Regions from separate parts of the Rhizobium sp. IY2 genome, predicted to be linked through region 1. Evidence: riboswitches for the same ligand, from Rfam matches in the RefSeq annotation. Region 1 holds a riboswitch; the other holds the start of a gene.
The links. Region 1 has a riboswitch for thiamine pyrophosphate ahead of thiC (phosphomethylpyrimidine synthase ThiC). Riboswitches for the same ligand answer to the same signal wherever they lie in the genome.
Positions count from the first base shown of each region.

Region 2: linked by a shared signal. The riboswitch ahead of ACMUVN_RS17715 (YkoF family thiamine/hydroxymethylpyrimidine-binding protein) and the one ahead of thiC (phosphomethylpyrimidine synthase ThiC) in region 1 are both predicted to bind thiamine pyrophosphate.

Region 1 covers NZ_JBLKNU010000002.1:428,510-432,694, forward strand. The annotation lists gene ACMUVN_RS10720 (aconitase X) at 1-1,208, shown strand, start outside; partial or broken gene ACMUVN_RS10725 (LysR family transcriptional regulator) at 1,283-1,489, shown strand; TPP riboswitch at 1,655-1,786, shown strand; gene thiC (phosphomethylpyrimidine synthase ThiC) at 1,879-3,702, shown strand; gene thiO (glycine oxidase ThiO) at 3,702-4,185, shown strand, end outside.
Region 2 covers NZ_JBLKNU010000004.1:401,393-405,577, reverse strand. The annotation lists gene ACMUVN_RS17730 (SDR family NAD(P)-dependent oxidoreductase) at 1-400, opposite strand, end outside; gene soxR (redox-sensitive transcriptional activator SoxR) at 481-945, opposite strand; gene ACMUVN_RS17720 (NADPH-dependent FMN reductase) at 1,029-1,604, shown strand; TPP riboswitch at 1,793-1,906, shown strand; gene ACMUVN_RS17715 (YkoF family thiamine/hydroxymethylpyrimidine-binding protein) at 1,897-2,529, shown strand; gene ACMUVN_RS17710 (ABC transporter permease) at 2,620-3,426, shown strand; gene ACMUVN_RS17705 (ABC transporter ATP-binding protein) at 3,423-4,185, shown strand, end outside.

The sequences.
Region 1 (4,185 bases):
AAGCGGCGATCCGCATAATCCTGCGAATGGCGAAACTGCAGGGCGCCACACAATTGATGGATGTCTCACAGGTCCACGTCGACGGCTGCATTTACACCGGACCGGGCTCGCTTTTGTTTGCCGAAAAACTGCGGGACCTGGGCGGGTGTGTTGTGGTGCCGACAACGCTCAACTCGATTTCGGTCGATCATCGACGCTGGCGCTCGCAAGGTATTGATCCCGTTCTTGGCGAGCCGGCCAGTCAGTTGGGTGACGTCTATGTCGAGATGGGGGCGCGGCCGACCTTCACCTGCGCGCCTTATCTGCTCGAGACGGCTCCCAAGATCGGCGAGCAGGTGGCCTGGGCAGAATCGAATGCCGTCATCTACGCCAACAGCGTTCTTGGTGCGCGGACAATGAAATATCCGGACTTTCTCGACATTTGCATCGCACTAACCGGCCGCGCGCCGCTGGCAGGCCCACACATCGACATCAATCGCAAAGCCGGGTTGGTCGTCAGTGTCGCTAATATCGAAAACATCGACGATAGCTTCTATCCGCTGCTCGGTTATCACATTGGTGCGCTGGCATCGAACCTTATCCCTGTCGTCTCCGGTCTTGATCAGGCCGGCCCAACCAATGACGATCTCAAGGCCTTCGGCGCCGCGTTTGCGACCGTTTCCAGTGCACCGATGTTTCACATCGTGGGGGTGACGCCCGAGGCAAAGACGCTGGATGCCGTTGTCCCCTCAGACATCAGCGTCCCTTCGATCGATCTTCGGCTCGAGGAACTCGCGTCGAGTTGGGAGGAACTCAACAGCGCCGACGACGAGCGCGTCGATCTCGTCTCGCTCGGCAATCCGCATTTCTCGATCAGCGAAATCGAGAGGCTCGCGTCCCTGTGCAGCGGTCGAAAGAAGCACGTGGATGTGGCGATGGTGGTTACCTGCGGACGCGCAACGCACGATAAGGCCAACGAAGCCGGGCTGATAGCGGCCCTCGAACGCTTCGGGGTGGAGTTCGTGACGGACACATGCTGGTGCATGATCACTGATCCGATTATTCCCACCCTTGCGAAAACCATACTGACGAACTCGGGCAAATATGCCCATTACGGGCCGGGGATAACCGGTCGGCGCTTTTACTTCGGCGGCATTGCCGCATGCGTTGCGGCTGCATGTAGTGGGGTATATAGCAAGGCGGCACCCACCTGGCTGAGGCAGGCCTAGCACTGCCACCACGAGTTGCGCAGACTTGCGTAACGAGACGGTTGCTGCCCGGGCTGCCGTTGGTGAAATAATCGATGAACGACTACAAGCTGCTTCGAACGTTCCTGCTGGCCGCGGAGAAGCGGACCTTCGCGCAGGTCGCGCGCGAACTCGATATGACGCCCGCAGCCGTCACCCGGGTGATTGCGGCCCTGGAAGAAGATCTGGGCGTGCAACTCTTCGTGCGGACCACGCGCCAAGTGTCGCTGACGACCGATGGCGCGATCTTCGCCGACCAGATTGGGTGGCTGGTCGCTCGATCCCGTTCAAGGCGAGAATTTGGAAGTTCCGCGCTATCCTTCTTCCACATTCAATCATCTGCCCGGCTTCCACATCAAAACACGCCCAAGAGCCGGACGACGGAGGTCCACGGTTGACACGAACTCAGCCCAGGACATAGTCTTTGCGACATTCACCAGGGGAGTCCCGGCAAGGGGCTGAGATACTGCTGGACAATATGGCTTTGCCTGTTGTGGCGCAGTGACCCGTTGAACCTGATCCAGTTCATACTGGCGTAGGGACGGTGCAAGCGCTCGAAGGCTTCGGATTCCCGCGTGGATTCCATGCCGGCGTCTTTCCATCATTCCGGCTGATTGACTGGGTCTCCAATTGCAACTTGGAGCCTCAAACCATGACCATTGCCGCAACGAACCTCACACCCACCGTCACCACCGGCCCGCTGCCGGCATCGAGGAAAGTCTACATCCCCGGAGATATACACTCCGACATCCGCGTGCCGATGCGCGAAATCAGCGTCCATCCGACATCGGGCGAGCCGCCTGTCGTCGTTTACGATTGCTCTGGCCCCTATACTGTCGAGGGCGCCGATATCCGCATCGAGCAGGGTCTGTCACAGTTCCGTCGCGGCTGGGTGCTCGCCCGCGGCGATGTCGAGGCCTATGAAGGCCGCCATGTGCGTCCCGAAGATAACGGCTTTGTCAGCGGCGAGCGGCTGACACCGGAATTTCCGGCCAAGCGCCAGCCGCTGCGGGCGAGGGGAGACAATGCCGTGACCCAACTCGCCTATGCACGCGCCGGCATCATCACCCCGGAAATGGAGTTCATCGCCATCCGCGAAAATCTCGGCCGCAAGGCACAGGCGGACGCCATCAGCCGCGATGGCGAAAGCTTCGGCGCCCATATTCCCGATCATGTGAGCCCGGAATTCGTCCGCCAGGAGGTCGCCGCCGGCCGGGCGATCATTCCTGCCAACATCAATCACCCGGAAAGCGAGCCGATGATCATCGGCCGGAACTTCCTGGTGAAGATCAATGCCAATATCGGCAATTCCGCCGTCACCTCCTCCATGGCGGAGGAAGTGGAGAAGATGGTCTGGGCGATCCGCTGGGGTGCCGACACGGTCATGGACCTGTCGACCGGCCGCAACATCCACAATATCCGCGAATGGATCATCCGCAATTCGCCGGTACCGATCGGCACCGTGCCGCTCTACCAGGCACTCGAAAAAGTGAACGGCATTGCCGAGGACCTCACCTGGGAGGTCTATCGCGATACGCTGATCGAACAGGCAGAACAGGGCGTCGATTACTTCACCATCCATGCGGGCGTGCGGCTCGCCCATATCCCGCTGACCGTCAATCGCGTCACCGGCATCGTTTCCCGCGGCGGCTCGATCATGGCCAAGTGGTGTCTGCACCACCACAGGGAGAGTTTTCTTTACGAGCATTTCGAGGAGATCTGCGACATCTGCCGCGCTTACGACGTTTCCTTCTCGCTCGGTGATGGCCTGCGGCCAGGCTCGATCGCTGATGCCAACGATGCGGCGCAGTTCGCAGAACTGGAAACGCTCGGCGCGTTAACGAAAATCGCCTGGGCGAAGGATTGCCAGGTGATGATCGAAGGTCCCGGCCATGTGCCGATGCACAAGATCAAGGAAAACATGGACAAGCAGCTCGCGGTCTGCGGCGAGGCGCCTTTTTATACGCTCGGACCGCTAACCACCGATATCGCGCCGGGCTATGACCACATCACGTCCGGCATCGGGGCTGCGATGATCGGCTGGTTTGGCACCGCCATGCTCTGCTACGTGACGCCCAAGGAACATCTCGGTCTGCCGGACCGCAACGACGTCAAGGTGGGCGTCATCACCTATAAGATCGCGGCACATGCCGCCGATCTCGCCAAGGGCCATCCGGCGGCGCGGGTGCGCGACGATGCGTTGTCGCGCGCCCGTTTCGAGTTCCGATGGGAGGACCAGTTCAACCTCTCGCTCGATCCGGAAACCGCCCGTTCCTTCCACGACGAAACGCTGCCGAAGGAGGCGCATAAGGTGGCGCATTTCTGCTCCATGTGCGGTCCGAAATTCTGCTCGATGCGGATTTCGCACGATATCCGCGCCGAAGCGCAGAAGGAAGGGCTGGAAGCGATGGCGGCGAAATATCGGGAGGGCGGCGACCTGTACATGCCGATCGAAAACCTTCCGGGTAACGCATAATGTCTACGTTTCTTGTCAAAGGGGCCGGCGTTGCCGGCCTCGCGGCAGCCCATGAGCTCGTCAGGCGGGGCTTTTCGGTCGAGGTGATCGAAAAGGCCGGCGCGGCGGGACTTGGCGCCTCGCACTTTGCTGGAGGAATGCTCGCGCCCTATTGCGAACGGGAAGCGGCCGAAGAGATTGTCCTGACATTGGGCCTGGGCGCGGCCGGATGGTGGGAGGAGGCCGTGCCGGGCGAGGTTCGCCGCCGCGGTACTCTCGTCGTGGCGCAGCCGCGCGACCTTCCCGATCTCGTCCGGTTTGCGGCGCGCACGACCGGTCATGTCTGGATCGATCGCAAGGGTGTGGCCGACCTCGAGCCTGCACTAGCCGGCCGCTTCGAAAAGGCTCTTTTCTTCGAGCAGGAAGCGCATCTCGATCCACGCCGCGCACTGGCCAGACTAGCCGGCAGGCTCCGCGAGCGTGGCGTCGTCTTCCATTTCGGCG
Region 2 (4,185 bases), on a different contig from region 1:
CGATCGCCTCATATTCTGCGTCGGTGAGCGTGGCCGCGGGAAACCGGCCAAGCATGGTGCCGGCATTGTTCACCAGCACATGCACCCTGTCGAAGAAGGCGAGAACGTCTTCGGCAAATTGCGCCGCCCCACCGGCCGCCGAGAAATCGGCGTGCAGCAGCAGCGCCCGTCTTTCGGATTCAGCCGTCAGCAGGAAATCCGGCAGCTCGCGTCCCGGCTTGCGCCCGGTATGGACGATCACTTTTGCGCCGCAGTCCAGGAACTGCCGGGCCACTTCGAGGCCGATGCCGCGGCCGGCGCCGGTCACGACGACATTGCGATTTTCGAACAGTCTGGGATGAAACACGAAGCCGTCCTCCTCGCGGACAGTGCCGCCGGTTGCGTCACTCGCCCTTAACATATGAGCGCGCCGACCGAAAGAAAGGCAGGTACCGATCTTTCCCGGGAGACACAGCCAAGTCCCCCCTCTGGGGAAGGGCTCTAGCTCTCTGTCTCCAGAAGCCGCGCACCCGACCCCTCTTTGCCGAGCCGATCGCAGGGATTGCGCAACGGACAGCTTTCGATCGACAGGCAGCCGCAGCCGATGCAGCCGGTCAGACGGTCGCGCAGCAGGCTCAGCCGCCTGATTCGCGCGTCGAGATCATCCTTCCAGCGCGCCGACAGTACCTGCCAGTCGGCGACGGTGGGCGTGCGTCCCTGCGGCAGCGACTCGAACGCCGCCTGGATTTCCGAAAGCGGAATGCCGACACGCTGCGCCACCTTGATGATGCCAAGCCGGCGCAGCACGTCACGACCGTATCGCCGCTGGTTGCCGCGGGACCGGATGCTCGAGATCAGCCCCTTGGTCTCGTAGAAATGCAGCGCCGAGACGGCAAGGCCGCTGCGCTCCGCCACTTCGCCAACCGTCAGAAGTCTGCCGAGCGGCGTTGCAGGAATCGTATCCATCGGCTCTTGACCTCAATATTAGTTGAGGTTTTATAACCCGTGCTTCGATAATCGTAAAGTCCAATCGCGACAAGGAGCAACGCATGAAAACACCCACCAGGCTGGCGGTCATCTATGGCAGCACGAGAGAGGGCCGCATCTGCGACCGGGTGGTCAAATGGCTGACGCAGGAGCTCGTCCGCTTCCCGCAATTTGATATCGACATCATCGACCCGCTCGATTTCGCGCTGCCGGTAAGCCGTGACATGGCACACCCCGAAATCGACAGGCTCGCCGGGCGGCTTGGTATGGCCGACGCCTTCATCATCGTCACCCCGGAATACAATCACAGCTTCACGGCCTCGCTGAAGTCGATCATCGATTTCTTCTTCGAGCCCTGGCAGGGCAAACCTGTCGCCTTCGTTTCCTATGGCGGCATATCGGGCGGCCTGCGCGCCGTCGAACAGCTGCGCCTCGTCTTTGCCGAACTCCACGCGGTCACGATCCGCGATTCGGTGAGCTTTACAGCACCTTGGAACCGCTTCGACACCGAGGGACGGCTCGACAATCCCACCGACGCGATGCGTCTGCTCGACCGGATGATGGCAAGGCTGGAATGGTGGACACGGGCGCTCGTCACTGCCCGCAGCGATTGCCCCTATGCCGACATCGCCGCCTGAGGCAGCAAGCTCCGGTTCCGTTCCCGGCAGGTACGGAACCTCGAGGGACACCCGGGCAGGACCTCCGTCCGGGTGTTCTCAACAGTAAGGCATATCAGGCGATACCGGGCATGGCAGGCTCATCCCGACCGCATGGACGGGTTCGCAACTTTGCAGTTGCGGGGAGAAAACCCCGGTGATAGTTTCCGCGCCATTAACGGGGGAGCTCTGTATTGCCGGGGCTGAGATGTGAGGTGCAAGCCTCTGGACCCTTCAAAGCTGATCTGGGTAATGCCAGCGGAGCGAGGTTCAGATGTTTTCAGGCGCACAAGTGTCACTCTATCCGATGTCCGGCGATTTCGTCGGCATCATTCTCGATGCCGTCAAGGCGCTCGATCCCTATCGCGACCGGCTGCGCATCGAGACCGATGACATCTCTACGCTGCTGGTCGGCCCGCCTGACATTCTTTTCGCCGCCATGCACGATCTTTTCGTCACCGCCGCAAAGACCGGCGAACATTGCGTGCTGTCCGCCGCCGTGTCACGCGGCTGCCCCGGTGAGCCCGACGAGGCCATCTGCGGCGTCAACCCCTCCTCCGGCCAGGCAGAGCCGCTTGCTGACCGTATAGCGGCCGCCCTTGCCGCCGTTGAAATCACCGCCGAGACCGGACAGCCGACCGCTGCCCAATTCTCGCTCTACGTCATGGGAACCGGCACCCATATGGACGAGATCTATGGCTGCATCGACTTTCTCAAACGCTCCGGCACTTTCGACCGCGCCAAGAATTTCTGCACCAGGCTTTCTGGCGATGCCGGCGCCGTCTTCGCAACCATTCGTGAGGCCTTCTATCGCTTCGGCGACCCCGAGGGGCATGTGACCCTCGATATCACGGTGTCAGCCAATACAGCGCCGCGCGTCTTTTCAGACGCGCAAAGGACGCTGTAACACTTTAAATTGCTGCATAATTTTATCCTTAAATCGATTCCGATTTAAGGAATTATGCAGTGCCCGACGAAAGCCTGAAATCGAACGCCGATGACACCGCTACCACCACTGGGTTCGCGCCTTACCGCGCTCCGCGCCGCTGTCTACCGGGGCATACCTGCCCTGCTCGCCGGCTGCGCCTTTTTGGCGGCATGGGAACTCTATGTCGATCTTTCCGGGATCAAGCCCTCCATCCTGCCGGCGCCGTCGCGCATCGTCATCCAGGGCTGGCTGAACCGCGAGGCGCTGATATCAAACACCTGGCCGACGCTCGGCGCGACGCTTGGAGGTTTCGCGCTGTCGCTTGCTTTCGCCTTCGCAGCCTCCATCCTCATGGATTTCGTGCCCTTCATGCGCCGGGCATTGCTGCCGATCTTCATCGCCAGCCAGACCCTGCCGCTGGTGGCGATCGCGCCCCTCGTCGTCCTCTGGTTCGGCTTCGGCCTGCTGCCGAAAGTGTTGCTGGTGGCGCTCGTCACCTTCTTTCCGCTGCTCGTCGCCCTGCTGCAGGGCTATGAATCGACCGACCGCGACATCGCCGAATTGCTGAATTCGATGAAGGCGAGTCGCTGGCGGATTTTCTGCCTGGCCCGGCTTCCCTCCTCGCTGCCCTATTTCTTCGCCGGCCTCAGAATCTCGATCACCTATGCCGTCGTTGGCGCGATTTTTGCCGAATATGCCGGCGCCGCCCGCGGCCTCGGCATCTATATCCTCAACGCCAAGAACAATTTCCGTCCCGATCTCGTGCTCGCCGCCGTCGTCGTCAGCGCCGTGCTCACGCTCGGCCTCTTCGGGCTGACGCTGTTGATCCAGCGCCTCGTCATGCCCTGGCAGCCAACCGGGGAGCGGCGCCGATGAGCGATACAATGGTTGAACTCGGTAGTATCTCGAAGTCCTTCGACGGCATGAAGGTGCTGGGCGACATTTCGCTCACCGTCGCAGACGGCGAGTTCGTTTCGATCGTCGGACCGTCCGGCTCCGGAAAATCGACGGTGCTGCGGCTGCTGACACAGGCGCTTCGACCCGATTCCGGCACCATGCTTTTCAACGGCGTGCCGCTGGAACAGGCACCGCATTCCTTCGCCTTCATGCCGCAGCGCGATGCGCTGATGCCCTGGCGCCGGATCATCGACAATGCGGCACTCGGCCTCGAGGTGAAAGGCATGAGCCGCCGCGCGGCCCGCGCCGCCGTCGCGCCTTTGTTCGAGAGCTTCGGCCTTTCCGGCTTCGAACACCACTATCCTTCCGAACTATCCGGCGGCATGCGCCAGCGCGCCGCACTGCTGCGCACCGTCGTCCAGACGCAGGACATGCTGCTGCTCGACGAGCCCTTCGGCGCGCTCGACGCGCTGACGCGCACGCAGATCCAGGAATGGCTGCAGGGCATGTGGACCGAGCACCGCTGGACGGCGCTGCTGATCACCCATGACGTTCGCGAGGCCGTGTTCCTCTCCGACCGGATCTACGTGCTTTCGGCCCGTCCGGCGCGTATCATCCGCGAATTCCGCGTTCCCCTGCCCCGTCCGAGAAGCATCGCCGACCTCGGCTCGCCGGCGGCCCAGGCGATCGAAACCGAAATCCTGCAAACCCTGCTTCATCCGCAAGAACAGGATGATT